3 regions of the Geodermatophilus sp. SYSU D00779 genome follow, and region 1 is predicted to be linked to each of the others. Evidence: riboswitches for the same ligand, from Rfam matches in the RefSeq annotation. Region 1 holds a riboswitch; each other region holds the start of a gene.
What was found. A riboswitch is a leader RNA that binds a small molecule or an ion and turns the genes downstream of it on or off. The one in region 1 is predicted to bind cyclic di-AMP.

Region 1 (9,779 bases):
TCGTCGATCTGGCCCTTGGTCGGCTTGACCACGACCTCGGGGTCGACCAGGCCGGTCGGCCGGATGACCTGCTCGACGACCTCGCCCTGCACCCGGCCGAGCTCGTAGTCGCCCGGGGTCGCGGAGAGGTAGACGGTCTGGCCGATCCGGTCGGTGAACTCCTCCCACTTCAGCGGGCGGTTGTCCATCGCCGACGGCAGCCGGAAGCCGTGCTCGACCAGCGTCCGCTTGCGGCTCATGTCGCCCTCGTACATGCCGCCGATCTGCGGCACCGTCACGTGTGACTCGTCGATGACGAGCAGGAAGTCGTCGGGGAAGTAGTCGAGCAGACAGGCGCCGGCGCTGCCGGGCGCGCGGCCGTCGATGTGCCGCGAGTAGTTCTCGATGCCGGAGCAGAAGCCGACCTGGCGCATCATCTCGATGTCGTAGGTGGTGCGCATGCGCAGCCGCTGGGCCTCCAGCAGCTTGCCCTGCCGCTCGAGCTCGGCCAGCCGCTGCTCGAGCTCGGCCTCGATGGAGGCGATCGCCCGCTCCATGCGCTCCGGTCCGGCGACGTAGTGGGTGGCCGGGAAGACGAACAGCTCGTCGACCTCGCGCACGACCTCACCGGTGAGCGGGTGCAGGTAGTACAGCCGCTCGACCTCGTCGCCGAACATCTCGATCCGGCAGGCCAGCTCTTCGTAGACCGGGAAGACCTCGATCGTGTCGCCGCGCACCCGGAAGGTGCCGCGGGTGAACGACAGGTCGTTGCGGGTGTACTGCTCGGTCACCAGGGTGCGCAGCAGGTCGTCGCGGTCGCGCTCCTCCCCCACCTTGATCTTCAGCGCCCGGTCGACGTACTCCTCCGGGGTCCCCAGGCCGTAGATGCAGGAGACGGTGGAGACGACGACGACGTCACGCCGGGTGAGCAGGCTGTTGGTGGCGGAGTGCCGCAGGCGCTCGACCTCCTCGTTGATCGAGGAGTCCTTCTCGATGTAGGTGTCGGTCTGCGGGACGTAGGCCTCGGGCTGGTAGTAGTCGTAGTAGGACACGAAGTACTCGACGGCGGCGTCGGGCAGCAGCTCGCGGAACTCGTTGGCCAGCTGCGCGGCCAGGGTCTTGTTCGGCGCCATGACCAGCGTCGGGCGCTGCACCTGCTCGATCAGCCAGGCCGTCGTCGCCGACTTGCCGGTACCGGTCGCGCCGAGCAGGACGGTGTCCTGCTCGCCCCGCTGCACGCGCTCGGCGAGCGCCGCGATCGCGGCCGGCTGGTCGCCCGAGGGCTGGAACTCGCTGACGACGCGGAAACGCCCGCGGGTGGGCCGGATGTCGGTGGTCGCGCGCACGGGATCGACGGTACGACCCCCCAGTGACAGGACGTCGTCCGTGCGCCGTGGGCGGACGGGAGGGGCGAGTGGGACGACGGGACTGGCATGCGGTGCTTGCACGTGCTGGGGTCGCCGCCTAGCGTCCCCGGTCGCAGGAGCGGTCACCGCCGAGGACCAGTGCCACCCGGGGCCCTGCGCCCAGGACGAGGTCGGACCCGGCGTCGCTGCCCCGGCCGGACCTGCGCACGACGCCCCCCACGGAGACCTCCGCGGGGGGCGTCGTCGTCCCCGCCACGGCCCTCCCCCCGGAGGCCGTGAGCGATGTCTCCGCGCCGTGACCTCGGGGAGGGTTGGACGGCGGTGCGCCCGGGCAGGACGGTCCGGCAGACCACGCGCACCGACCTCCCCGACGACGCCACGCGACGGGGAGGCCACCGGCCCCCGGCGTCCGGGGGCGCCAGCACAGGAGGACCTCGTCCATGAACCAGGTGTGGCCTGGAACCGCCTACCCCCTCGGCGCGACCTACGACGGCACCGGCACCAACTTCGCGATCTTCAGTGAGGTCGCCGAGAAGGTCGAGCTGTGCCTCTTCGACGACGACGGCAACGAGGAGCGCATCCGGCTCCCCGAGATGGACGGCTACGTCTGGCACGCCTTCCTGCCCGGCATCCAGCCCGGGCAGCGCTACGGCTACCGCGTGCACGGCCCCTACGACCCGTCCCAGGGCCTGCGCTGCAACCCCAACAAGCTGCTGCTCGACCCCTATGCGAAGGCGATCGACGGCCAGATCGACTGGGACCCGTCGGTCTTCGGCTACGACTTCGACAGCGGTGAGCGCAACGACGAGGACTCCGCGGCGCACATGCCGAAGTCCGTCGTCGTCAACCCGTACTTCGACTGGGGCGTCGACCGTCCGCCGAGGACGCCCTACCACAAGACGGTCATCTACGAGGCCCACGTCAAGGGCCTGACGATGACCCACCCCGACGTCCCGGAGGAGCTGCGCGGCACCTACGCCGGCATCGCGCACCCGGCCGTCATCTCCTACCTGCAGGAGCTCGGCGTGACCGCCATCGAGCTCATGCCGGTGCACCAGTTCGTGCAGGACGACACGCTCCAGCAGAAGGGCCTGCGCAACTACTGGGGCTACAACACGATCGGGTTCTTCTCGCCGCACAGCGAGTACGCGAGCAACACCGACAACGGCATGCAGGTGCAGGAGTTCAAGGGGATGGTCCGCACCCTGCACGAGGCGGGCATCGAGGTCATCCTCGACGTGGTCTACAACCACACCGCCGAGGGCAACCACCTCGGCCCCACGCTGTCGTTCAAGGGCATCGACAACCGGGCCTACTACCGGCTGGTCGAGGACGACCCGCAGTACTACATGGACTACACGGGCACCGGGAACTCGCTCAACGCCCGAACCCCGCAGGCGCTGCAGCTGATCATGGACTCGCTGCGGTACTGGGTCACCGAGATGCACGTCGACGGCTTCCGCTTCGACCTGGCCTCCACGCTGGCCCGCGAGCTGCACGCCGTCGACCGGCTGTCGGCCTTCTTCGACCTGGTGCACCAGGACCCGGTGGTCAGCCAGGTGAAGCTCATCGCCGAGCCGTGGGACGTCGGCGAGGGCGGCTACCAGGTCGGCAACTTCCCGGCCCTGTGGACCGAGTGGAACGGCAAGTACCGCGACACCGTCCGCGACTTCTGGCGCGGCGAGCCCTCCACCATCGGCGAGTTCGCCAGCCGGCTCACCGGCTCGGCCGACCTCTACCAGCACTCCGGCCGGCGCCCGGTGGCGAGCATCAACTTCGTCACCGCGCACGACGGGTTCACGCTCAACGACCTGGTCTCCTACAACGAGAAGCACAACGAGGCCAACGGCGAGGGCAACAACGACGGCGAGAGCCACAACCGCAGCTGGAACTGCGGCGTCGAGGGCCCGACCGTCGACAAGAAGGTCCTGAACCTGCGTGCCCGGCAGCGGCGCAACTTCCTGGCCACGCTGATGCTCAGCCAGGGCGTCCCGATGCTGCTGCACGGCGACGAGCTGGGCCGCACCCAGCAGGGCAACAACAACGGCTACTGCCAGGACTCGCCGCTGACCTGGATCCACTGGGACGAGGTGGACGAGGGGCTGCTGGAGTTCACCAAGCTGGTCACCAAGGTCCGCCGCGACCACCCGACGTTCCGCCGCCGCCGGTTCTTCCACGGCCGCCCGGTGCGCCGGGGCGAGGGTGACCCGGTGCAGGACGTCGCCTGGCTGACCCCGTCCGGCGACCTGATGACCGAGGACGACTGGGACGCCGGCTACGCCAAGACGATCGCCATGTACCTCAACGGGCACGGCATCCGGGAGACCGACGAGCGCGGGGAGTACGTGGTCGACGACCACTTCTACCTGGCGTTCAACGCCCACCACGAGCCGATCGAGTTCACCCTGCCGGCGGAGGAGTACGCCGTGGCCGCGTGGACCGTCGTCCTCGACACCGCGGAGATGGGCGAGGTCGAGGCGCGGGAGCTCAAGCCCGGCGAGACGGTGACGGTGCAGGACCGCTCGATGGTCGTGCTCAGCGCGCCCCGGCGGTCGTGAGCGTGTCCGAGCCGCTGGACAGCGCCGCCCGCCGCCGGGACGTCCCCACCGGGACCTACCGGCTGCAGGTCACCGCCGAGTTCACGCTGGACGACGCCGCGTCCCTGGCCGGCTACCTCGCCGACCTGGGCGTGAGTCACGCCTACGCCTCACCGCTGCTGCGGTCGGCGTCGGGCAGCACGCACGGCTACGACACCGTCGACCACGCGCACATCGACGAGTCGCGCGGCGGGCAGGCCGGCTTCGACCGGCTGGTCGCGGCGCTGCACGAGCAGGGGCTGGGCCTGGTGCTCGACCTGGTGCCCAACCACATGGGCGTCGCCGACCCGGCGGAGGCGCCGTGGTGGTGGGACGTGCTGCAGCACGGCCGGGAGAGCGCGCACGCCGCGGCGTTCGACATCGACTGGGACTTCGGCGGCGGCCGGGTGCGCATCCCGGTGCTCGGGTCGGCGGACGACGTCGAGAAGCTCGAGGTCGTCGACGGGGAGCTGCGGTACTACGACAACCGGTTCCCCATCGCCCCGGGCACCGGCGAGGGCACCCCGCAGGAGGTGCACGACCGGCAGCACTACGAGCTGGTCGACTGGCGGCGCGCCGACCGGGACCTCAACTACCGCCGGTTCTTCGCGATCAACACCCTCGCCGGGCTGCGCGCGGAGGACCCGGCGGTCTTCCAGGCCACGCACGACCTGGTGCTGCGGCTGGTGGGGGCCGGCGCGGTCGACGGGCTGCGCATCGACCACCCCGACGGCCTGGCCGACCCCAAGGGCTACCTCGACCGGCTGGCCGAGGCCACCGGCGGCCGGTGGACCGTGGTGGAGAAGATCCTCGAGCCCGGGGAGGACCTGCCGGAGTCGTGGCGGACCGCCGGGACGACGGGCTACGACGCCCTCGCCGAGGTCGACGACGTGCTGGTCGACCCGGCCGGCGAGACGGTGCTCAGCGCGCTGGACACCGAGCTCACCGGCGCCCCGGTCGACTACGCGCACCTGGTGCACGACTGCAAGCGCGAGGTCACCGACGGGATCCTCGGCTCGGAGGTGGCCCGGCTGGTGCGGGTCATCGGCGAGCTGCCCGGCATCTCCCGCGAGCAGCAGACCGAGGCGCTGGCCGAGCTGCTGGCCAGCTTCCCGGTCTACCGCACCTACCTGCCCGACGGCCGCGAGCACCTCGACGCCACCGTGGTCGCCGTGCGGGAGCGCCGTCCCGACCTCGGCGCCGCGCTCGATGCGCTGCACCCGGTGCTCTCCCAGGCCGGGACCGAGGCGGCGACCCGCTTCGAGCAGACCAGCGGTCCGGTCATGGCCAAGGGGGTCGAGGACAGCGCCTACTACCGGTGGGCCCGGTTCGTGGTGCTCAACGAGGTCGGCGGCGACCCGGCGCGGTTCGGCAGCACGGTGCAGGAGTTCCACGAGGCGCAGCAGCGCCGCGTGGAGCGCAAGCCGCGGTCGATGACCACGCTGTCGACCCACGACACCAAGCGCAGCGAGGACACCCGCGCCCGGCTGGCCGTGCTCGCCGAGCTGGGGGCCGAGTGGGCCGACCTGGTCCGCGGGCTGCTGACCCGGCACCCGCTGCCCGACCGGCCGCTGGCCCACCTGGTGTGGCAGAACCTGGTGGGCGCCTGGCCGCTGTCCCGCGAGCGGGCGCACGGCTACGCGGAGAAGGCGGCCCGCGAGGCGGGGACGTCGACGACGTGGACCGACGTCGACGAGGAGTTCGAGACGGCGCTGCACGAGATGGTCGACGCGGCCTACGACGACGAGCGGACGAACGCCGAGATCGAGCGGTTCGCCGCCCGCATCGCGCCGTTCGGCCGGTCCAACTCGCTGGCGCAGAAGCTGCTGCAGCTGACGATGCCCGGCGTCCCCGACGTCTACCAGGGCACCGAGCTGTGGGACCTCTCCCTGGTCGACCCGGACAACCGCCGTCCGGTCGACTACGAGCAGCGCCGCCGGCTGCTGGCGCAGCTGGACGCCGGTGAGGTCCCCCCGGTCGACGAGACCGGCGCGGCGAAGCTGCTCGTCGTCTCCCGCGTGATGCGGGCGCGGCGGGAGCACCCCGAGTGGTTCGCCGGGTACGAGCCGGTGGCGGCGACCGGGGTCGCCGCCGACCACGTGGTCGCCTTCGACCGGGGCGGTGTGGTGCCCGTGGCGACCCGGCTGCCCGTGGGCCTGTCGATCGTCGGCTGGGGCGACACCGCGCTCCAGCTGCCGACCGGCGCCTGGCGGGACCTGCTCACCGGCGGCCGGTTCGTCTCCGACGCCGAGGGGCTGCCGGTGGCGGGGCTGCTCGAGCGGCTGCCGGTCGCGCTGCTGGTCCGCGACTGAGGAAGGCCCCCCTGCCCCCACCGCTCGCAGGCTCGCGGCGGGACCCTGCAGGGGGGCGCCGGGTCCGGGCCAGGACCGGTGGACTGAGACGCAGTTCACGTCCCCGCGGGTGCACGTGCGCCCGCGGGGACGTGACCAGGTGATCTGCCCGGTCCCGGTCCCGACGGCCGGCCGTGTCACCGCCGTTGCTCCTGCGGCACGAGGTGAAGCGCCGTGACCTGACCGTTACCTTGTCCCGGCACCCCCCATCCGGGACCGGGTGCCGGAGCCGATCCGCCGAACCCCGTCCGTCGGCCGCCGTACCTCCTGCACAGCCAGGACGGGGGTGGGGGACCCATCTCGGTGTCCGGCCGGTCCGGCCGGGCACCTCGGGGTGAAGCCGTGTGCGCACGGCCGGGGCACCGATCGCTCCGAACCCGACAGCTCACCTCGCAGGCGGCGGATCGGGAGTCCCCCATGCGTTCGTCCTCTTCCCGCATGCCCGCACGCGCCCTGCGCCGCGGCGCCGTGGTGCTCGGTGGCGCCGCCGCCGTCTCCCTCGGCGTCCTCGCCGCCCCGGCCTCGGCAGCGGCCCCCAACGACTGGGACGCCGTCGCCCAGTGTGAGTCCAGCGGCAACTGGGCCATCAACACCGGCAACGGCTACTACGGCGGCCTGCAGTTCAGCGCGAGCACCTGGGCCGCCTTCGGTGGCCACGAGTACGCGCCCAACGCCCACCTGGCCACCAAGGCGCAGCAGATCGCCGTCGCCGAGCGCACGCTCGACGCGCAGGGCCCGGGTGCCTGGCCGACCTGCGGCAAGGCGCTCGACCCCTCCGCCCCCGAGGCGGGCGCGGCTCCGGCCGCGCCGGCCCTGGTGTCCGCCCCCGCGCCGGCGGCCGCCGGCGGGACCTACACGGTGCAGGCCGGTGACACGCTCGGCCGCATCGCGTCGGAGCAGGGCGTCGCGGGTGGCTGGCAGGCGCTGTACGCCGCCAACGACGACCAGCTGAGCAGCCCGGACCGCATCGCGGTCGGCCAGGTGCTGCAGCTGCCGTGAGGCGGACCGGCGGCCGGGGGACGTCCTCCCCCGGCCGCCGGGTGCCGGTGACGACCTGGAACGGCCCCGCTGCAGGGCCCCGCGCGGAGCTCGCGAGCGGTGAGGAGGACGGGGTCCTCCTCCAGAAGCGGATGGCGTCGATGACCCGCGCCCGGACGGCGATCACCGCGGGCAGCAGCCCGGCCGGGGCGCCCACCGCGGTCGCCGCGACCAGCCCCTCGACGGCCGCGGCCACCGGGGAGCCCGGGGTGTCGGCCAGCGGGACGCCGCTGTTGAGCAACCGCTCCAGCGGCAGGATGCGCACCAGCACGACCGACAGCGCCACCGCGGCGAGCCCCTCGGGGGCGGGGTGGTGCCCTCCGGCACGGGTTGGTGCGCACGGTAAGGACACCACGACGGTCCGGATGCCCCGTGGCGCACGGCACGCCGGGAACGCGTGGTTGGCGACCGCCCGCGCGGGCATGACCCCCCGGACCGTCCGCATGACGACCCCGATCTCCCCCTGGAGGCCCCTGCATGTCCGCTGCCGTCGAGTTCGCCGTCTGGGCGCCGGTCCCGGAGCGGGTCCGGCTGCAGGTCGAGGGGTCGGTGCACGAGATGCGCCGGGAGGAGGGCGGCTGGTGGCGCGCCGAGGTCGAGGCCGGCCCGGAGGCCGACTACGGCTTCCTGCTCGGCGACGACGACACGCCCCGGCCGGACCCGCGCTCGCGCCGCCAGCCGGAGGGCGTGCACGGGCTGTCCCGCCGCCACGACCCGGCCTCCTACCAGTGGGGTGACCGCGCCTGGACCGGCCGCCCGCTGGCCGGGGGCGTGGTCTACGAGATGCACGTCGGCACCTTCACGCCCGAGGGCACCCTCGACGCCGCCGTCGGGAAGCTCGACCACCTCGTCGACCTCGGCGTCGACTTCGTCGAGCTGCTGCCGGTCAACGGCTTCGACGGCACGCACAACTGGGGCTACGACGGCGTCCTCTGGTACACGGTGCAGGAGAGCTACGGCGGCCCCGCGGCCTACCAGCGCTTCGTCGACGCCTGCCACCGGCGCGGCCTCGGCGTCCTCCAGGACGTCGTCTACAACCACCTCGGCCCGTCCGGGAACTACCTGCCGCTGTTCATGCCGATCTTCAGCGAGGGCGGCGCGAACACCTGGGGCAGCTCGGTCAACCTCTCCGGCCCTGACTCCGACGAGGTGCGGCGCTACATCCTCGACAACGCGCTGATGTGGCTGCGCGACATGCACGTCGACGGGCTGCGGCTGGACGCCGTGCACGCGCTGGTCGACGAGCGCGCCACCCACGTGCTCGAGGAGATGGCGCAGGAGGTCGACCGGCTGTCGGTGGCGCTCGGCCGGCCGCTGACGCTCATCGCCGAGAGCGACCTCAACGACCCGCGGATGGTCACCCCCCGGGTGGCCAACGGCACGGGCATCCACGCCCAGTGGAGCGACGACTTCCACCACGCGCTGCACTCGGTGCTCACCGGTGAGGGCCAGGGCTACTACGGCGACTTCGCCGCGGCCGGCCTCTCCGGGCTGGCCAAGACGCTGACCGGCGCGTACTTCCACGACGGCACCTGGTCCAGCTTCCGCCGCCGGCACCACGGCCGGCCGGTCGACACCGCCCTGCTGCCGGGCTGGAAGTTCCTCGGGTACCTGCAGGACCACGACCAGATCGGCAACCGCGCGGTGGGCGACCGCGTCTCGGCGTCGCTCTCCCCCGGCCTGCTCGCCGTCGGCGCGACGCTGGTGCTCACCAGCCCGTTCACCCCGATGCTCTTCATGGGCGAGGAGTGGGGCGCCTCGACGCCGTGGCAGTTCTTCACCAGCCACACCGACCCGGAGATCGGCCGGGCGACGGCCGAGGGGCGCAAGGGCGAGTTCGCCGAGCACGGGTGGGACGCCGACGAGGTGCCCGACCCGCAGGACCCGGAGACCTTCACCCGCTCCAAGCTGGACTGGTCGGAGGTGGAGCGGGAGCCGCACGCCCGGCTGCTGGCGACCACCCGGGCGCTGCTGGCGCTGCGCAGGCAGCACCCCGACCTGGTCGACCCCGACCTGTCGCGGGTGGAGGTCGCCTGGGACGACGAGGACCGCTGGCTGGTCGTGCACCGCGGCGCGCTGCGCGTGGTGGCCAACCTGTCCGGCGACGCGCGGGAGGTGGACCTCGACCGCGCGGCCACCGGCGTCCTCCTCGCCACCGGGGACGAGCCGGGCCTCGCCGGGACCACGGTGACGATGCCGGCGGAGAGCGCGGCCGTGCTGACCACCGCCTGACGTGCGCCGGCTGCTGCCCGATCCGGCGCCCGACCTGGACGACGACGCGCTGGTCGAGGCGTACCGGCTGCCGGCCGGGCGGTCGCTGCGGGTGGACTTCGTCGCCTCGCTGGACGGCTCGGTCACGGTGCAGGGCCGCAGCGGCGGCCTCGGCTCCCCCGGCGACAAGCGGGTGTTCCGCACCCTGCGGGTGCTCGCCGACGTCGTCCTGGTCGGGCACGGGACGGCGGCGGCCG
Region 2 (9,779 bases), on a different contig from region 1:
ACCGGTCGACCGCGCTGCTGCGGCGGGCGGTGGACGCGGGTGGCCCGCCCGCGGAGGTCCTGACCCGGGCCCTGGTCGGCTACGCCGACAGCGTCATCGCCGACCCCGGCGCCGAGATCGTGCTCCAGGAGCTGACCATGATGGGCGGCCGGGACGACGACCTGCGGGCCGCGGCGCGGGAGTCCACCGAGCAGTACCGCGGCGACGTCCTCGAGCTGCTGCACCGCGTGGCCGAGGCATCCGGCGGCACCTGGTCCGGCGACGTCGAGGTGCTGGCGGAGTCGGTCCTGGGGCTGCTGTTCGGGGCGTCGGTGAACTGGCTGTGCACCGGCGACGACGACCTCTTCCGCCGGTGCGCCGGCGACGCCGCGCAGACCCTCGCCGCCCGCCTCGGCTGAGACGACCCCGGGCCGGCGCGAGCGGACCGCGCTCCGGGGAGGCACCCGCCTCAGCCGCGGGCGCGGCAGCGGTTGCGAGTGCCCGCTCCGGTCAGGCCCCCGCCGTGGTCGGGTCCCCGGCGGTGTCGCCGTGCGGCGCCTCGACCGCCGTCGACCGAGGGCCGGCAGCAGCTGTCGGCCGGCCCCGACGGCCGAGCGCCATCGTCAGGAACGCCGTCCCGACGCCGGTGCCCAGCGCGGCCAACGCCCACAGGGGCCCGCTGCGCTCGGTCCCCAGGAGGCGGTCGAGGGACAGGTCCCCGGGCCCGGTCCCGGCCAGCGACGTCACGGCCGCGATCAGGACGGCGTTGTGCTCCCAGCGGCCGTTGGCGGCCCACGGACCGTTGGGCAGGTGCACCTCGCGGATCGCCGTCGTCATGACGCCGGTCAGCGCCGCCGACGCCAGTGGCGTCGCCGGCCCCGCGGCCAGGGGACCTCCACCGACCGTCTCGGTCGTCCCCCACCGTCGCCCGACTCGTCGCCGACCTGGCTCCGTGGGATCCGGCCGGCATCGCTCCGGTCGCTGCAGCCGACCCCGCGCCGTGCGGCCATCGCCGCGCCGTCGGTGTGTCGCTCCTGAGCAGTCGCCACCCGCTACAGCGAGGGGCTCGTGCCGGCGAGCGCGCAGCGAAGGCGCTGACCGCTCCGGCGCTCCGCGGCCTGGTGGGGGGCCTCACTGCGTGCAGTACCCCCTCTCGGCCAGCCCGTCCAGGATCATGGGCAGGGCTGCGGGGGTGTTGTGCCCCGTGGCGTCGTGCAACAGCACGACGCTCCCCGGCCGCACGTCCCGCAGCACCCGGTCCCGGATCGTCGTCGCCGGCGGGTCCGCCCAGTCACGGGGGTCGACGGTCCACAACACCATCGCGTCCAGGCCGACCTGCCGGGCGGCCGCCTCCACGACGCCGTTGGTGTCCCCGTACGGCGGGCGCCACTCCCCGGGGGAGCGCCCCGTGGCCCGCTCGATGACCTCGTTGGTGCGTCGCAGTTGCGACTCCACCTGCGCCTGGTCCAGCGTGGTGAGCCTCGGGTGGTTCCACGAGTGGTTGCCGATCCGGTGGCCCTCCTGGCTGGCGCGACGGACGAGGTCGGGTCGGGCAGCGGCCATCTCGCCGGTGACGAAGAACGTCGCCTCCACGCCCCGGTCCGCCAGCGTGTCCAGGATGTCGGCTGTGGCGGTCGCGGAGGGCCCGTCGTCGAAGGTGAGCCGGACGGAGCCGGCTGCACACTGCTGCGGCGCCGACGCCGCCCGAGCCGGCGCAGCGAGCAGCACCAGCAGGAGTGCGCCGGTGACGAGGCCGGTCCAGCGGCTCGGACCCGGCCTCGTCAGCGCGCGTGCCGGTCCGTGGTCCCGGCCCACCCTGCCGCCGCTCCCCCGCCCCTGAGCCCTGGTGGCCCTGCGCCGGCTGGGGCGGAGGAGGGCCTGCGACCCGGCTCCGGGAGACGGCGCGGGGGTCCGGCTCGGCCCACCGGGCCGGCGGGATCGGTCGGGTGGGTCCGCCGTGGCAGGGCACGCCGATCCCGCCGGCGTGCCCTGCCGACGGGTCCCGGGTCCGGGCACGGTGAGGTGCCTCACCCGGGGACCTAGGTCCGGCTGAGTCGGCCGACCGCGGCCCGGGCCGCCTCCAGGTGCTTCCGGTACGAGCCGTTGGTGTAGGCCACCCACGGCTTGAAGTTGGTGCCCTTGGCGGAGATCCGATGGGCGGCGTTGGCGTTGCACTGGGCGTCGTAGGCGCAGCTCTTGGAGACCGAGGGGTGCCAGCAGCTGTTGATCTGCCAGAGACCACGGTCCACCGAGCCGTTCGGACAGCCCTTCGTCGGGCCGTTCGCGTTCTGCGCGTCCGCACGGCAGGACGACTCCCCCATGCCCACCGCGACCGCGGTGACGAGCCGGTCGCCGGTGAAACCGGCACGCGAGGCGACGGTCGCGCACAGGTCCACTGCTGCACTGGTCGAGGCGTCGGAGTCCGCCCTCGCCGGGGCCGGTACCGCGAGGACGGCGAGCGCCAGGACCGCCACGACGGCCAGGCGGAGGGGCAGCACCGCCCGGACGGGACGACGCATGCCGAGGATGTGCTGGTGCATGAGATCCTCCGAGCGCGCCTGCGGGATGAGCTGTCGGGTTCGGGCGGGAGGACTGCCCGGCCGTGGGGAGCACGGCTTCACCCCGAGGACCGCTGAGGCGGCCCGGAGGTCCTGCGATCTCCCGTTCCTGCCTGAGGTGAGTCGAGGTCGGCCCGGCCAGCGGCAGGACTCGGCGTGCTACCGGACCGTCCCGCGGATGCGGGCGGCCTGACCGTAGGTTGTGACGTGGGTCACAGCAAACGGAGCGCGGAGAGACGGCCGGCGGCCGCAGTGCCGTCACCCCTCCCGGGCCGTGCGCTCACGGTCCGGGACCGGCTGGGTGCACACCTCGGGCGGCGTGACCGATGACAGCGCACGCCGGTCGAGCCCGGCCCGGCTCGGCCCTCGTCCCACCCGGCCGGCGCACCTGTGCGGGACCGCGCCCACTGGCTAGCGTCGAGCCGCATGAGGGATCCCGACCTCCGGGTGGCGATCGTCGGCGCCGGCATCGGGGGACTGTCCCTGGCCCTGGCGTTGCGTGAGCGGGGTGTGCGGGCCGAGGTGTTCGAGCAGGCCGCGCAACTGACCGAGATCGGTGCGGCGATCGCGCTGTCGGCCAACGCCACCCGGGAGTACGCCCGGCTGGGCCTGCTCGACGAACTGGCCGCGGCCTCGACGATCCCCACGGAGCTGGTCTACCGCCACTGGCAGGACGGCAGCCGCATCGCCGCCCACCCGGTGGCCGAGGGCGGTACCTACGTGGACCGGTTCGGTGCGCCGTACTTCGGCATCCACCGCGCCGACCTGCAGAGGACCCTCAGCGGCGCGTTCGGCGCCGAGCACCTGCACCTGGGCTGCCGGCTGACCGATCTCGTCCCGGAGCGCGACTCGGTCGTGCTCGAGTTCGCCAACGGTCGGGTGGCACGCGCCGACGTGGTCGTCGGCGCCGACGGCGTGCGGTCCACCGTCCGCCGGTGGGTCACCGGTGCGGACGACGCCGTCTACTCCGGTACCAGCGCCTTCCGCGGCATCGTGCCCACCGAGAACCTGCCCTCCCTGCCCGATCCGCACGCGATCCAGTTCTGGATGGGCCCCGACGCGCACCTGCTGCACTACGCGATCGGCGGTGCCGGCGAGCTGGTCAACTTCTTCGCGGTGGTGGAGGGCCCGCCGACCTGGCTGCACGACGGCACGGTGGCCGAGGTGCACGAGGACGTCCCGGTCGCGTCCTTCCGGGGCTGGCACCGCGCCGTCACCGAGATGATCAGAGCGGCCGAGAGCCCGATCCGGTGGGGGCTGTTCACGGTGCGCCCCCTGCTGCGCTGGTACCGGGGCCGGGTCGTCGTCCTCGGCGACGCCGCACACGGCATGCTGCCGCACCAGGGACAGGGTGCGAACACCTCGATCGAGGACGCCTTCGCCCTGGCCGCGCTGGTCGCCGGCGCCCGGCCCGGCGACGATCTGGAGCCGGTGTTCTCCCGGTACCAGACGCTCCGCCGGGCCCGCACACGCGCGATCCAGCGCAGCTCCTGGGTCACCAACTCCCTGCTCCACCTGCCCGACGGACCGGTCGCCCGGATGCGGGACGCGAAGGTGGCGAGGTTCCCGGAGGACTTCGGCTGGATCCACGAGTACGACGTGCAGCAGGCGCTCCGGGCGTCCGCTCCCGCACCCCGCTGAGCCACGGGACGCCCCGCCACCGACCGGAGGCAGCACCCTGATGACGCGAGACGAGCTGGAGGAGGGGCCGGCGGAGGTCCTGCGGACGGTCGCCGGCACCGACCCCGCCGACATCGCCCCGGAGAAGTCCTTCACCGAGGACCTCGGCCTCGACTCCCTGGCGATGGCCGAGGTCCTCGTCGCGGCCGAGGACCGGTTCGGCGTGCTCGTCCCCGACGACGACTGGGCGCGGTTCACGACGGTGGGCGATGCCCTCCGGTACCTCGAGCAGGCGACCACCGCGCCACCGTGGACGCCGCCCCGAGCTGGGCGGGAGCGGCCCGCCCCGGGCGGCTGATCCCCGACCGTGCGCGCGGCCCGGGCCGGTCCGCCACGGATGGGCCCGGGAGGGTCGGCACCAGCGGCGGTCGCCGATCCCCGGGACCGGCGCTCAGCTCGGGGCCGGGGAGAAGTCCGGGCGCTCCAGCAGCCCGGAGACGGCCAACCCCGCGAGCAGACCCCAGAAGGCGGCCCCGACGTTCAGCACCGTCACGTCGGCGACGGTCACCACGAAGGTCACGAGGGCGCCGAGGGTGAAGCGGGTGCTGAACGCCGCGACGAAGGACCCCTGCAGCACCCGCAGCAGGGCCAGGCCGCCGAGCGTGGCGATGAACGCCGGCGGCGTGGCCAGCATGGCGCTGGTGAACAGCGGCGCGAACAGACCGAACAGCATGGCCAGCAGGCCGCAGGTGATCCCGGCGGTGTACTGCCGGGAACGCTCCCCGGACGCCGAGAGCAGCGCGTTCGTCGGCCCGGTCAGGCAGGTCGACACCGTGCCCACCGCCGCCGTGAGGAGCGACCAGGCGCCGCAGGCGACGGTGACGACGTTGATCGGTGGCGCGTGTCCGGCGGCCCGCAGCACCGCGATCCCCTGGCCGTTCTGCACCACCAGCACGGTGATGGCCAGCGGCACGACCAGCTCCAGCACCGCCTGCAGCGACCACTCGGGCACCTGCAGCACCGGCGCGGCGAACCACTCCGCGGCTCCGGCGGGGCGGAACCGGCCGGACACCAGCACCGTCGCCGCTCCCACGACGAGCGCCCCGATGATCGGCGGGATCCGCCGCCCCAGCCGCGGCAGCGCGCTGAGGAGCAGGAAGGCCAGGACCATGGGGGCGGCGATCCCCACGTCGTCCCGCAGGGAGTGCACCAGGTCGATCCCGAACCGCAGGAAGATCCCGGCGACCATGGCCATCACGATCGGCATGGGGACGACCGCCATGGCCCGGCGCACCCACCCGCTCAGCCCCAGGAGGAGGACGAGCAGACCGGTGGCGGAGAAGGCGCCGACCACCTGCGGCCAGGTGAGGTGGGTCAGGGCCGGCCCGACGAGCACCGTGCCGGGGATCGTCCAGAAGAAGGCCAGCGGCTGCCGGTAGAGCCAGCACGCCACGACGGTGAGGACGCCGTTGAGGAAGAAGGCGCCGAAGACCCACGAGGCCAGCTCCCGCTGGGACAGCCCGCCCTGCGCGCCCACCGCCAGGATCACCGCGACCGGGCCGGTGGCCGCGAAGACCAGGCCGATGAGCCCGTTGGCGGCGTAGACGCCCCCGGCGTCCCGCAGCAGCCGGCGCGGGCCCGGCAGGGGCCGGACGGGGCGTTCGAGCAGGTGCTCACGCACCGCCGCTCCGGTCCCGGCGTCGTCGTCGGCGCGCTGGGGTCCCATGTGCTCCGTTCCCGTCTGGTCGCCGTGCGGAGGAGGCCGTGTCCGGTGCACGGGCGGGGGGAACCGCGGGCGCCGCCCTGCTGCGTCGGCGCGTGCCACCCGGGCCGCCGCGACCCGACCCCGGAGCCGGCCGCGGGCGTCGCCGTCCCGGATCGTCGCGCGCCTGCCCCGCCCGGGCCGGTCGGGGCCACCCCCGGGTCAGCGGGTGGAGCCGGGGCGGTCGACCGGCGGGACCCCCTGTCGCCGCTCCTCCTGGGGTGGCCGGGCCAGCAGGATCGAGTAGGGCGGGTGCCGGTGGATCACCCGCTCCGCGGTCCGGGATCCCCGGTGGTGCTGGTGGCCGAGGACGAGGAGGTCCACGTCGAGGTCCTCGGCCCGCTGCAGGATGACGTCGGCGGCGTCGTGCTCCGTGGCGACGACGATCTCCCCGTGGGCGTCGATGCCGGCGGCGCTCAGCCGGTCGACCAGCTGCTGCACCGCGGCCCGGTCCGCATCCTCGGCGTCGTCGTCCGCCGACCAGACGCCGAGACGGGCCGAGGCACCGGTGATGTCCTCCGGGACGATGTGCCCCCGGGCCACGTGCAGCACGTGCACGGTGGCTCCGGTCAGCGTGCCGATCTGCTCGGTGCGCCGGATCGCCGAGGCGTTCTCCTCCGTCGGGTGCGCGTCGATCGCGACCAGGATCCGCTCATACACCGTTGCTCGCCTCCCTGGACGAGAAGGGGACCGCCGGGCCGGCCGCTCCCGCGATCGGGTCCGCGCGACCGGCGCTCATCGCCCGGGCGAGGGCTGGGGTGCGACGGTCGGCTCCACCGGCACGGCCCTGGCCGCGCCTCCCCGCCGGGCCACGGGCACCAGCAGGGTCAGGAGCGCACCGAAGGCCGCCATGCCGGTCAGCACGTAGAAGATCGCCTCCAGCCCGAGCCCCGCGGCGACGAGGAGACCACCCACCAGGGGGCCGGCGACCCCGCCCAGCCGCCCGAACCCCGCGCACCACGCCACCCCCGCGCCGCGCACGTTCGGGCGGTAGTAGTTCGCCACGAAGCCGTAGATGAGGATCTGCGTGCCGCTGGTGCCCGCCCCGACGACGGCGACGAAGAGCAGGAGCAGCGCCAGCGGGGCGTCGACGGTGAGCAGGAGCAGGGCGACCGCGCCGAGCAGGAAGGACGCGGCGACCACCATCTTGGGCCCGAACCGGTCGGCGAGCCGGGAGGCCAGCAGGGCCGCGACGACCGCGCCGCCGTTGAGGACGAGCAGGAAGGACAGCGAGCCCTGCGTCGAGTACCCGGCGCGGCCCATGAGCTCGGGGAGCCAGGTGTTGAGGACGTAGACGAGGACCAGCCCGGTGGCGCTCATCAGCCCCAGCACCACGGTGGGGAACCAGTACTCGCGCCCGAACAGGCCCGCGAAGCCGGCCCGCTCCCGCCGCCCCGGTGCCGCGGTCGTGGCGACCGGCGTGGCAGGTGCGCTGATCGGCACGCCGGTCCGCTCGGAGACCCTCCGGGCCTCGTCCACACGACCGCGGGACGCCAGCCAGCTGGGCGACTCGGGCATCTTGAGCCAGGCCAGCGGCAGCAGGGTCACCAGCGGGAGGGCACCGATCCAGAACATGCCGCGCCAGCCGATCCGGTCCAGGAGCAGGATCGCCAGCAGCGCGGCCAGCAGGCTCCCGATCGGCACACCGGAGTAGGTGATGGCGTTGGCGAGGTTCTTCCTCCCCGGCGGTGCGTACTCGGCCACCAGGGCGCCGGTGGTCGCCACCAGGGCCCCCACGCCGATGCCGGTGAGGAACCGCATGAGCCCGAACCCGCCGGTGCTGTTCATCACCGCGGTCACGCCCATGCCGACGGAGAACCACGCGTACGCGGTGAGCATGACCGCGCGGCGACCCACGATGTCGGCGACGCTGCCGGCGAGCAGGGCGCCGACGAGGACGCCGAACAGCGCGTAACTGCCGAGTGCGCCGGCGACGGCCGGTGTGACCTGCCCGATCTGGCCGGGATCGGCGAGGAACAGCGGGACGACGGTGCCGTAGACGACCAGGTCGTACCCGTCGAAGACGAGCCCGAGGGTGGCCAGCGAGACGACCCAGACGACGGTGCGGCGACGCCGGGCCTCCTGCTGCGGGGTCGGCTCCGTGGCGGCGTCCGGTGGACCACCGGTGGCGATCGACATCGCGCACCTCCTGGGTGTGCTGGCGTGGCCGGACGGGTCCGTGGGCACCGCTGGGCCCGGGGCCACGGGTCCGCGCCGGGTGCGAGGTGGTCCTCGAGCAGGTCGTCGAGGGTGGGAGGGACGGTCCCGCTCCGCCGCCGGGTACGGCAGGCGGGTGACGCGCCCGGTGGCCGGCGCAGGGACGCCGGCGGTCGTGCCGGTGCCCCGCTCGCGCCCGTGCGGCAGTGCGGCGCAGCAGCACCTCGGGGTGGGGGCGAGCGTCGAGGGACCCTCGCCCGGCATGCCCGGTCGTCACGGTCACGGCCACCCCTCACGTGGCCCGGCGCAGCCCGGTGTGCGCGGCTGCGCGGCTCGGATCGCTGCAGCGTAGAGGTGCTGCCGCGTCTCCGTGTCCCCATCCGTGGTCCGGACGGAGGTCGTGCACAATCGCCACGCATTCAGACGCGACGACCGGTCCGCAGTGGCGAACGGCCTGGCCAGGGGCCGATCGCCAGCGCGACGGCTGGACGGCTCCCCACGGCGTCGGCGACGATGGCAGCTCACCCATCCCGGGATCGCAGGCCCGGCCGGTGACGGACGGTCGGACCACCGCGCTGACATCCGAGGAGCACGCCATGACCGACACCCAGCAGGGCCCCACCGCGGCCGGGTCGGGGGCCAGCGCGACGGAGTCGTTCCTGACCACCGAGATGTACGAGGCTGCCCGCCAGGTGCCACCGGAACGGGTCGACGCGGTGGTCCGGGCGGTCCTGGACGGCGTGCACTCGGCCATCCGGGAGCACAGGGTCACCTATCCGGAGTTCCAGGCCGCCAAGGCGTGGCTGATCCAGGTCGGCGAGGGCGGCGAGTGGCCGCTGTTCCTGGACGTCTTCGTCGAGCACGTGGTCGAGGAGGTGCAGGCCGAGACCCAGCAGGGCACCAAGGGCACCATCCTCGGCCCGTACTACCTGCCCGGCCAGGAGCGCATCCCCTCCCCGGCCACGATGCCGATGCGCGAGGACGAGAAGGGCAGCCACCTGGTCTTCGCCGGGCAGGTCCGCGACGTGGACGGCAACCCGGTCCCCGGCGCCGAGATCGACATGTGGCAGGCCGACGCCGACGGCTACTACTCCGGGTTCGCCCCGCACCTGCCCGAGGGCAACCTGCGCGCCCTGGTGGTGGCCGACGACGAGGGCCGGTTCGAGATCCGCACCATCCAGCCCGCGCCCTACCAGATCCCCACCGACGGACCCACCGGCAAGCTCATCGAGGCCGCCGGCTGGCACCCGTGGCGCCCCGCCCACCTGCACCTGATCGTCAGCGCGCCGGGCCACCGGGCCATCACCACCCAGCTCTACTTCCGCGGCGGCGAGTGGCTCGACAGCGACGTCGCCTCCGCGGTCAAGCCCGAGCTCGTCCTCGACCCCCAGGACCAGGGCGACGGCACCGGACGCGTCGAGTACGACTTCGTGCTGGAGCGCGACGCAGGCGCCCGAGCCGCGTGACCCCCGCGCCCCGGGCCGGACAGCGGTGAGCCGCGGCCGGTCCGGGGCCCCGGGCGGGGCTCGCCCGGTCACCGTCGCCCCGGTCCAGGAGGAACTGAGCATGCTCTTCCACGTCCGCATGGACGTCGCCGTCCCCCACGACCTCGACCCCGAGGAGCGCACCCGGCTGGTCACCACCGAGAAGGCCCGGGCGCTGGAGCTGCAGCGCAGCGGCACGTGGGTGCACCTGTGGCGGGT
Region 3 (9,779 bases), on a different contig from region 1:
GCATGCTGCACCACGATGCTCGCCCGGTGGTGCAGAGTGCTGCGGGCGGGCGGTGGCCGGAGCTCTCCCCTCGGGGGCGGGAGCTCTTCCGGAGGGGTGCGGAGGTGGCCCTCGACCCCCACGACGCGTGGGTCGAGGAGCTGCACGCCGCCTCCCTGGGCGGGCCGCGGATGCGGCCGGTCGCCGAGGACCCGGTGCTCGCCGCGGCGACCCGGCGGGTCAGCCTGGCCAACCTGCTGCACTGGGCGGCGGCCAACGTGCAGCACCCGGGACGCCGGGTGCCGCCCAACACCGGGCCCGAGTCGCTGGAGGCGGCCCGCGACCTGGTGCGGCGGGGCCTGGACGAGTCGGCCCTGGACGCCTACCGCGCCGCGCAGGGCGTGGCCTGGCGGCGGTGGATGGAGATCTGCTTCGACCTGACCTCCGACCCCGCCGAGCTGCGCGAGCTGCTCGACGTCTCCGCGCTGTCCATCGCCACCTTCATCGAGGACACCGTCGCGGCCACCTCCGAGCGGATGCGGGCCGAGCGCGACGAGCTCACCCGCGGTGCGCACGCCGAGCGCCGGGCCGCGGTCAGCCTGCTGCTGGAGGGCGCCCCCATCAGCCGGGCCCGCGCCGAGGCCCAGCTCGGCTACGGCCTGGCCGGCCCGCACACCGCCGTCGTCGTGTGGAGCGGGTCGGGGACGGCCTCCGAGCAGCTCGAGGCCGCGGCCGAGGCCGTCGTCCGGGCCGGCGGGGCCGCGCACCGGCTCACCGTCGTCGCCAGCGCCGCCGCGCTGTGGGTCTGGCTGCCGGTGGCGACCGCGCCGAACGCGGGGCAGCTCGCCGACGAGCTGGCCCCGCACCCCGACGTCCGGGTGGCCGTGGGCCGCCCGGGCCGGGACGTCGACGGCTTCCGCCGCAGCCACCTCGACGCCGCCACCACCCAGCGCATGGTCGCCCGGCTGACCAGCCCGCAGCAGGTGGCCCGCTACGAGGACGTGCAGCTGGTGGCGCTGCTCACCGCCGAGCCGACGCAGGCCGACGAGTTCCTCGTCGACACCCTGGGCGGCCTGCTGCACGCCGACGCCGACACCCAGCAGGCGGTCCGGACCTACGTCCGCGAGCTGGGCAACACCTCGCGCACCGCCGAGCGGCTCTACACGCACCGCAACACGGTGCTGCGCCGGCTGGCCCGCGCCGACGAGCTGCTGCCGCGCCCGCTCGCCGACAACGTCGTCAGCGTCGCCGCGGCCCTGGAGGTGCTGCGCTGGCGCGGCACGGCGACCTGAGGGAGGACCCCGCTGCCCCCGCCACCCGCAGGCTCGCGCCGGGACCCTGCAGCGGGGCCGCGCCGCTCGTCAGTCGCGGATGCGCAGCAGCACCTTGCCGGTGGCCCGGCGCTCGTCGAGCTCGGTGACCGCCGCGGCGGCGTCGGCGAGGTCGTGCACCGACCCGAGGACCGGGTCGAGGGCGCCGCGCTCGAGCAGCGGCTGCAGGTCGCGCCACTGCTCCTGCACGTAGCCGGGGTCACCCATCCAGAACGCGCCCCAGCCGACGCCGACGACCGAGACGTTGTTCAGCAGCAGCCGGTTCACCTTGACCGTGGGGATCTCCCCGCCGGTGAAACCGAGGACCAGCAGCCGGCCCTCCCGCGCCAGGCTGCGCAGCGAGTCGGTGAAGCGGTCCCCGCCCACCGGGTCGGCCACGAGGTCCACGCCGCGGCCGCCGGTGAGCTCCTTGACCCGGTCGCGGAACCCGTCGGCGAGCACGACCTCGTCGGCGCCGGCGGCCCGCGCGGTCTCGCCCTTGCCCTCGCTCGACACCACCGCGAGTACGCGCGCGCCGTAGGCCTTGGCCAGCTGGATGCCCGCCGTCCCCAGGCCGCCGGCGGCGCCGTGCACCAGCACCGTCTCGCCCTCGCGCAGCTGCCCGCGGCGGCGCAGCGCGAAGTGCATGGTCAGGTAGTTCATGGGCAGCGCCGCGCCCTGCTCGAAGCCCACGCGGTCGGGCAGGGGGAAGACCAGGCCGGGGTCGACCGCGGCCACCTCGGCGAACCCGCCGAAACCGGGGAAGGCCGCCACCCGCTGACCGGGCCGGAAGCCGCTCCCCTCCGGCGCGCCGCGCACCGTGCCGGCGACCTCGCTGCCGGGGACGAACGGCAGCTCCGGCTTGACCTGGTACTGGCCGCGGCTGAGCAGCACCTCGGGGAAGGTCACCCCGGCGACGTGCACGTCGATCAGCACACCCGCGTCCGCGTCGGGCTCGGGGACGTCGACGACCGAGATGGCCGAGGGGCCGTCGAGGGTGGTGATCTGGGCGGCGCGCACGGGTCCTCCTGGACGGTGGGGGTGCTCAGGCGGCGAGCTTGTCAGAGCGCGGAACCGGGGCCGCACCGCGGGGTGACGGCCTCAGTCGGTCTCCGGCTGCTCCGTCGACTCCGGTCCGACGGCGGGGGCGGCGCCGCCGAGCTCGGTGCTCCGTGTCGACTCCGCGTCCTCGAGCCTCGGGACGCGGGGGTCGTCGGGCAGCGGGGGAGCGGTCTCCTGCGGGCCGTCGTCGCGCGGCGGGGTGCTCTCGGTGTCCATGACCCCCGGGGTACCCCGCCGGGCGGCGGACTCATCCCCTGGCGAGCCGGCGCAGCCGGCGGACCGGCTCCCGGACGGCGCACAGCGCCAGCCGCACCGGCAGGGTCGCGACGGCCTGCCCGACCCGGACGCCGAGGCGCCACAGGTCGGCGTAGTCCGGCGGCCGGGGCGCGGTCGGCGGAGGCTCGGGCGGGGGCGGCGTCGCGGGCACGATGAGGTCCACCGTCGTCCGGCGGCGCGTGCTGCGCAGCGACTCGAACGACGGGATCGCCGGCGCGGCGGGCGACTCCTCGTCGTCCGGGTGGGTGTCCGGGGGAGGGAGCCGTTCCTCGCGCTGGCCCCCGGGCGTGCGGCCGGGCGGCTCCGGGACGACGCGGCGGATCGCCGCGATGCTGCCCGGGCCCAGCCCGTTGACCGCCCGGAGGTCGGCCCGGGTGAGGCCGGCGAGCTGCGCGGTCGTGGTGATCCCGGCCCGGGCCAGTGCGGTGACCGCCCGCGCGGGCAGGCCGAGGTCGCTGACGGTCTCCCCGGGCGCGGTCCCCGGCGACGTGGTCGGCATGGTGTCCAACCTAGGACCGGCCGCCCGGCCGCACCGGTCCAGGGCTCCTGCAGGATGCCCGCAGTCCGTGCGCACAGGAGGCTCCCGATGGCTGCTGCCCGTCCCGGCGGGTCCCCGCCCCCGATCCACACCGAGGGCACGCTGGCCTCGGGGCTGTACCGGCAGGCCTGGACGGTCGAGGACCCGGTCGGCGCGGTCGTCCTGGTGCACGGCGCGCACGAGCACGGCGGCCGGTACCGGCACGTCGCCGAGCGGCTGGCCGCCGCGGGGTACGCCACCCACGCCGTCGACCACCCCGGCCACGGCCGGTCCCCGGGCCGCCGCGGCAACATCGGCAGCATGGCCGCCGCCGTCGAGGGCGTGGCCGAGCTGGTGCGGTCCGCCGGCGAGCAGCACCCCGGCGTCCCGCTGTTCGTCTACGGGCACAGCCTGGGCGGGCTGATCGCGCTGCAGTACCTGACCGGGACGCCGGACGCCCGGGTCGCCGGCGCCGTCATCTCCGCGGCCGCGCTGGACACCAGTGCCGCGAACGCCGTCCAGCGGACCGTGGCGCCGCTGCTGTCCCGCGTCCTGCCCGACCTCGGCGTCCTGCGGCTCGACGCGGAGGCGGTCAGCCGGGATCCCGAGGTGGTCCGCGACTACCGGGCCGACCCGCTCAACCACAACGGCCGGATGGTCGCCCGCACCGGCGCCGAGCTGATGACCGCCGCGCTGGCCATGCCCCGGCGGCTGCCCTCGCTGACCGTGCCGCTGCTGGTGCTGCACGGCACCGCCGACCGGCTGGTGCCGCCGGCCGCCAGCGAGGTCGTCCGGGCGCACGCCGGCTCCCCCGATCTCACGCTCCGGACCTACGAGGGGCTGTTCCACGAGCCGCACAACGAGCCCGAGAGGGACGAGGTCCTGGCCGACGTCGTCGCCTGGCTCGACGCCCACCGTCCCTCCTCCTGACCGCTCGCCGCGGGGCGGGAGGCCGTGCGGCGAGCGGTCAGGGGTGACCACGGCTACACCGGCGCGACACGCCGCGCCGACCTGCGGCGCGCCGGTTCCGGAGCCGGTTTGTGACCGGCGTCACGACGACAATGCACATGACTGCACGTAGCTTTTCGTGTGCGCTCAGCAAACGAGAGAGCGCGGCGCCGGTCCGCCAAACCCTGCCCACCGGTCGCCCTCCAGATCCCAGGGCAGGGGTGGGGGACCCACGACCACGGCGCGCCACGACTCGAGCCGCACGACTCGAGCGGAGGACCGCCTCGGGGTGAAGCCGCGGACCGCGGCCGGGCACCGATCGCCCGAACCCGACAGCTCACCTCGCCGGCGGTGATCGGAGATCACCATGGCCAAGCACCGCGCACCCCGCTACGTCCGCACCAAGAAGGCCCTCGCCAAGGCGCCCGTCGCCGCCGGCGCCACCGTCGTCGGGTTCAGCGTCCTGGGCTCCCCGGCCCAGGCCCTCGCCGCCACCACCCACGACTGGACCGGCGTGGCCGAGTGCGAGTCCGGCGGCGACTGGAGCATCAACACCGGGAACGGCTACTACGGCGGGCTCCAGTTCAGCCAGTCGACCTGGGCCGCATACGGCGGCACGGCGCTCGCACCCCGCGCTGACCTGGCGACCCCCGCCCAGCAGGTCGAGATCGCGGAGAAGGTCCTCGCCGGCCAGGGCATCGGCGCCTGGCCGACCTGCGGGGGTCGCCTGACCGACGGCACCACGGCGGCCGCCGCCGAGACGCCGGGAGCCGCGCCGAGCGCCGCTCCGGCGACGAGCCCGGAGGACGCCGACACCCACGGTCGCCACGCCTCCGAGGACGGCTACACCGTCGAGCGCGGTGACACGATCGGGACGATCGCCGCCGCCCACGGCCAGTCGTGGCGCGACCTGTACCAGCGCAACGTCGACGTCATCGGCGCCGACCCGAACGTGATCCTCCCGGGGCAGGTCCTGCACACCGCCGACCCGGCGGCCGCCGCTCCGGCTCCCGCCGCCGGCTGGGCGGGGAACGCGGCGCCCGCGTCGGTGGTCGTCCCGCTCGCCGCGGCGGCCGCTCCGGCCCCGGTGGCCGCTGCGGCTCCCGCGGCCACCGCGCGCATCACGAACAGCGCCGGCGACGTGGCCTCGCAGGTGCAGGCCGCGGCGAACCGGGTGGTCAGCGAGGTGCCCGGCGCCGACTCGATCACCATCGGCGGCACCCGGGCCAGCGCGACCGACCCGAACGGCCACCCGTCCGGCCTCGCGCTGGACTACATGGTCACGTCCGACGCCGCCCTCGGCGACGCCATCGCCGAGTACCACATCGCCCACTGGGACGAGCTCGGCGTCGAGTACGTCATCTGGCAGCAGCGGATCCTGACCTCGCCGGACGGCGTGTGGAAGGCCATGGCCGACCGCGGCAGCGCGACGGCGAACCACATGGACCACGTGCACGTGAACTACGCCGGCTGAGTCCCGGCCCGGCCCGCGGGCGGGGCCCCCCCCCCGGCGCGGGGGGGGGGGGGCCCCCCCCCGGGGCCCCCCGGCCCCCCCCCCCGCCCCCCCCCCCCCCCCCCCCCCCCCCCCCCCCCCCCCCGCCCCCCCCCCCCCCCCCCCCCCCCCCCCCCCCCCCGGCCGGCCGCCGGCGGCGTGCGGGGTGAGCAGCAGGTTCGGCGCGTCCCACAGCGGGGAGTCGGCCGGCAGCGGCTCGACCTCCGTGACGTCCAGCGCGGCGCCGGCGATGCCCGCCTCGGTGAGCGCGGCGACGAGGGCGGGCTCGTCGACCGTCGTCCCCCGGCCGACGTTCACGACGAGGGCGTGCCGCGGCAGCGCGGCCAGCCGGGCGGCGTCCAGCGCGTGGGTCGTGGCCTCGGTGGCGGGCAGGATCATCACCAGGACGTCGGTCTGCCGGAGCTCGTCCTCCAGGTCGTCCTGGGCGACGACGGGGAACCCGGCCCGCTCCCCCGCGCTGCGCCCCACGCCCCGCACCTGCGCACCGAGGGCCTGCAGCAGCGGGGCCAGGTGCTGACCGATGTTGCCGAAGCCCCACACGAGCACCCGGGCGCCGAGCAGGGTGGTCACCCGGCCGTCGGGGTGCAGCGGCTGCAGCCCGCCGAGCTCGTCGGCCCAGCGGTGCCCGGCCTGCGCGGCGATCGCCTCCGGCAGCCGGCGCAGCAGCGCGAGCACCAGGGCGAGGGCGTGCTCGGTGACCGGCCGGTCGTGCAGGCCCGCGCCGGAGGTCACGACGACGTCGTCGGGGAAACCCGCGTTCAGGACGACGTCCGGCCCGGCCGCCAGGGTCTGCACCCAGCGCAGCTGCGGCATCCGGCCGGCGACGGCGCGCAGGTCGTCCAGGCCGTTGCCCCACACCACCAGCGCCTCGGCGTCCAGGTGCTCCTCGGGCACCGGGGCCGCGGCGTCGTAGCGCACCGCGTCGACCCCCTCGGGCAGCCTGGGGTCGAGCGGGACGGAGTCGGGCAGCAGCAGCTTCACGGGGACCACCCTGCCCGAGGGACGACGCCCGGCGCACGGCGCTCCGGTTGACCGCGCCCGTCGGACCGAACTAGACCTTGCGGTGGCCCGCCCCCGCCGAGGAGGGAACGCCCCCGTGCACGACGACGACCTGCGCGAGCGGCTCGAGCGGCTGGACCTCGAGCAGCAGGCGCGCCTGCTGACCGGCGCGGACGTCTGGTCGCCGCCCCCCGAGCCGGCCGTCGGGCTGCGCCGCCTGGTGGTCTCCGACGGTCCGGCCGGCGTCCGCGGCGAGCGCTGGGACGAGCGGGACTCCTCCGCGAACGTCCCCTCCCCCACGGCGCTGGCCGCGACCTGGGACGTCGACCGCGTCGAGCGCCGCGGCCGGGGACGGGCTGCTGGACCTGGTGATGCCGGGTCCGCGGAGCTCCTGGGGGGACGCCCTCGTCGCGGCGGTGCGCGCCGGGGAGGTGCCGGAGTCGGCGGTCGAGGGCATGATGCGGCGCCCGCAGGAGTCGGTGGCCGTGGAGCTGCGGGCCGATGAGGAGGTCGAGGTCGTCGTCGGACACGTACCGGAGGCGGCCGGGGGCGTCCAGGGCACGGCCGTGGAGTCGGTGACGGTCCAGGTGAACATGGCCCGCGAGACCGACGACGACGCCGAGCTGGAGCAGGCCGTGGCGCTGGCCCGGGACGCCGACGTGGCCGTCGTCGTCGTGGGGACCACCGAGGAGGTGGAGAGCGAGGGCTTCGACCGCACCTCGCTCGCGCTGCCGGGCCGGCAGGACGAGCTGGTCCGCCGGGTGGCCGAGGCCGACCCGCGCACGGTGGTGGTCGTCAACTCCGGCCCCGGTGCTGCTGCCGTGGGCCGGCGAGGTGGCGGCGGTGCTGCTGACCTGGTTCCCGGGGCAGGAGTGCGGCAACGCCCTCGCCGACGTCCTCCTCGGGGCCGTCGAGCCCGGCGGCCGGCCGCCGGTCACCTGGCCGGCCGACGAGGTGGGCCTGCTCTCCCCGCGACCGGTCGACGGGACGCTGCGCTACGACGAGGGCCTGTTCGTCGGCACCGCGGCCACGACCGCGACGGCCGGGAGCCGCGGTGCCGGTTCGGCTCCGGTCTCGGCTACACCACGTGGGAGTACCTGTCCGCCGAGGGAGGCACCTCGGCGGTCACCGTGCGGCTGCGCAACACCGGCAGCCGGCGGGGACGGGAGGTCGTGCAGGTCTACGCCGCCCGGCCGGACGGCGCGGTCGAGCGGCCGGTCCGCCGGCTGGCCGGCTTCGCCGTGGCAGAGGCCGACCCGGCGGAGGAGGTGGCGGTGACGGTGGAGCTGCCGGAGCGCGCCTACCAGCACTGGGACGGAGCCGCCCACCGGTGGGCCACCGAGGCGGGTGCCTTCCGGCTGCACGTGGGTCCGTCGTCCGGCGTCCTGCCGCTGGTGCTCGACGTGCACGTGCAGGGCTGACCCGGGGAAGGGGACGACGATGACCGGAGGCACCTCGACCGCGGTGCTGGGGCTCGGCCTGGCGGCGGTCGGGCGGCCGGCCTACATCACCCTCGGCCGCGACCGCGACCTGCCCGCCGACCGCACGCCGGCGGCGCTGCGCGCCCGCACCTCCGAGCTGCTCGACACCGCGGCGTCCCTGGGCATCGGCTACGTCGACGCCGCCCGCTCCTACGGGCGCGCGGAGGAGTTCCTCGCCTCCTGGCTGCAGGGTCGCGAGCAGGTGCCGTTCGTCGCCAGCAAGTGGGGCTACCGGTACACCGGCGACTGGCGCACCGACGCCGACCGCCACGAGGTCAAGGAGCACACCGCGGCGGCGTTCGAGCGCCAGTACCGGGAGAGCACCGAGCTGCTCGGCCCCTGGCTGCGGCTCTACCAGGTGCACTCGCTGACCGCGGAGAGCCCGCTGTGGGACGACGAGCCGCTGCAGCGCCGGCTGGCCGAGGTCCGGGACGCCGGCACCGAGATCGGGTTCTCGACCTCCGGGCCGGAGCAGGCCGCCACCGTCCGCCGCGGCCTGGAGCTCACCGTCGACGGTCGGCCGCTGTTCTCCAGCGTGCAGTCGACCTGGAACCTGCTCGAGCCGTCCGCAGGCGACGCGCTGGCCGAGGCGCACGCCGCCGGCCTGCGCGTCGTCGTCAAGGAGGGCGTCGCCAACGGGCGCCTCACCGACCACGGGCTGCCGGCCGACAGCCCGCTCGCCGCGGCCGCGCGGGAGCACGGGGTCGGGGTCGACGCCCTCGCGCTGGGGGCGGCGCTCGCCCGGCCGTGGTGCGACGTCGTGCTCAGCGGCGCGGTGACCGTGGCCCAGCTGACCAGCAACGCGGACGCGCCCCGGGTCGCCGGCCTCGACGTCGGCGGACTGGTCGAGCCGCAGGACCCCGAGGACTACTGGGGCACCCGCAGCCGGCTGCCCTGGGAGTGAGTCCGCGACGACGACCCCTGACCGACGTCTCCACTGGTCGGGCGCCGGGCTGGGCGGGTTATCGCGCCCGTCCCGTCGTGGACGGTCGCACCGGCAGCGGCGAGCGCCACCTCGTGCTCCCGGCCGTGGTGGGCGCAGAAGACCAGGTCCTCGCCGCTGGGCAGCACGGCACGGATGAGTGCCTGCGCACCGCAGGCGCCCCGTCCGGTCCTGCTGTCGGGGCCGCCTACGACAGCGGACGCGTCGCAGCGGTCGGCGAGGGTCGGGAGAGCGACGACGGACTCAGCAGACACGACGTCCGCGTCCCCGGTGGCGATGGACACCTGGTTCCTCCGGTGGGGTCTCGTACGGTTCAGGTCTGTGGCCGGGAACGCCGGCTCCCGGTGACCGCGGGACCCGGCGGGCGATCGCTCGACGACGATCGCCTCGCGGTCCCGACCGGCTGGACCCGACCATGCCCTCCGGACGCCGGCCCGGGCCAGGGACGCTGCCGGTCAGCTGGTGCACACCGACCTTGCCGAGCGCCGGCAACGACCGCGGGGAACGGCCGTCCGGACCGAGCCGAGCGGGTGCAGGGCCAGCCGGGACCGGGTCCAGCCGCAGCTTGCCGACCGTCGGCAAGCAGGGCCACGCCCACCTGACGGACGGCACCCTGGGGGATCGGGCGACCGAGGAGCACGCTGGGGGTACGCCCCCCCAGTGAAGGAGATGCCGGCATGACCCTCGCCCTCCCCCGCAGTCCAGCGGTCAGGTCACGTCCCGTCGCGACACCCGAGGTCCACCCAGCCCC

Region 2: another riboswitch for cyclic di-AMP. It lies ahead of ACI79G_RS10370 (hypothetical protein); the one in region 1 lies ahead of ACI79G_RS09605 (transglycosylase family protein).
Region 3: another riboswitch for cyclic di-AMP. It lies ahead of ACI79G_RS01080 (LysM peptidoglycan-binding domain-containing protein); the one in region 1 lies ahead of ACI79G_RS09605 (transglycosylase family protein).

Annotation. Positions count from the first base shown of each region.
Region 1 is NZ_JBJGZQ010000009.1:157,195-166,973, forward strand. Features, by position in the region: gene uvrB (excinuclease ABC subunit UvrB) at 1-1,325, opposite strand, end outside; gene glgX (glycogen debranching protein GlgX) at 1,787-3,904, shown strand; gene treY (malto-oligosyltrehalose synthase) at 3,907-6,234, shown strand; cyclic di-AMP (ydaO/yuaA leader) riboswitch at 6,520-6,687, shown strand; gene ACI79G_RS09605 (transglycosylase family protein) at 6,712-7,272, shown strand; gene treZ (malto-oligosyltrehalose trehalohydrolase) at 7,789-9,543, shown strand; gene ACI79G_RS09615 (dihydrofolate reductase family protein) at 9,545-9,779, shown strand, end outside.
Region 2 is NZ_JBJGZQ010000010.1:148,704-158,482, reverse strand. Features, by position in the region: gene ACI79G_RS10385 (TetR/AcrR family transcriptional regulator) at 1-398, shown strand, start outside; gene ACI79G_RS10380 (hypothetical protein) at 490-816, opposite strand; gene ACI79G_RS10375 (polysaccharide deacetylase family protein) at 1,111-1,707, opposite strand; gene ACI79G_RS10370 (hypothetical protein) at 2,019-2,519, opposite strand; cyclic di-AMP (ydaO/yuaA leader) riboswitch at 2,521-2,668, opposite strand; gene ACI79G_RS10365 (FAD-dependent monooxygenase) at 2,964-4,178, shown strand; gene ACI79G_RS10360 (acyl carrier protein) at 4,219-4,515, shown strand; gene ACI79G_RS10355 (benzoate/H(+) symporter BenE family transporter) at 4,609-5,883, opposite strand; gene ACI79G_RS10350 (universal stress protein) at 6,082-6,579, opposite strand; gene ACI79G_RS10345 (MFS transporter) at 6,655-8,058, opposite strand; gene catA (catechol 1,2-dioxygenase) at 8,673-9,542, shown strand; gene catC (muconolactone Delta-isomerase) at 9,643-9,779, shown strand, end outside.
Region 3 is NZ_JBJGZQ010000001.1:230,480-240,258, forward strand. Features, by position in the region: gene ACI79G_RS01055 (PucR family transcriptional regulator) at 105-1,271, shown strand; gene ACI79G_RS01060 (NADPH:quinone oxidoreductase family protein) at 1,341-2,309, opposite strand; gene ACI79G_RS01065 (hypothetical protein) at 2,391-2,567, opposite strand; gene ACI79G_RS01070 (DNA-directed RNA polymerase subunit alpha C-terminal domain-containing protein) at 2,599-3,126, opposite strand; gene ACI79G_RS01075 (alpha/beta hydrolase) at 3,214-4,074, shown strand; cyclic di-AMP (ydaO/yuaA leader) riboswitch at 4,339-4,458, shown strand; gene ACI79G_RS01080 (LysM peptidoglycan-binding domain-containing protein) at 4,460-5,566, shown strand; partial or broken gene ACI79G_RS01085 (NAD(P)-dependent oxidoreductase) at 5,750-6,418, opposite strand; partial or broken gene ACI79G_RS01090 (glycoside hydrolase family 3 protein) at 7,198-7,882, shown strand; gene ACI79G_RS01095 (fibronectin type III-like domain-contianing protein) at 7,777-8,025, shown strand; gene ACI79G_RS01100 (aldo/keto reductase) at 8,045-8,989, shown strand; gene ACI79G_RS01105 (DUF7455 domain-containing protein) at 8,953-9,312, opposite strand.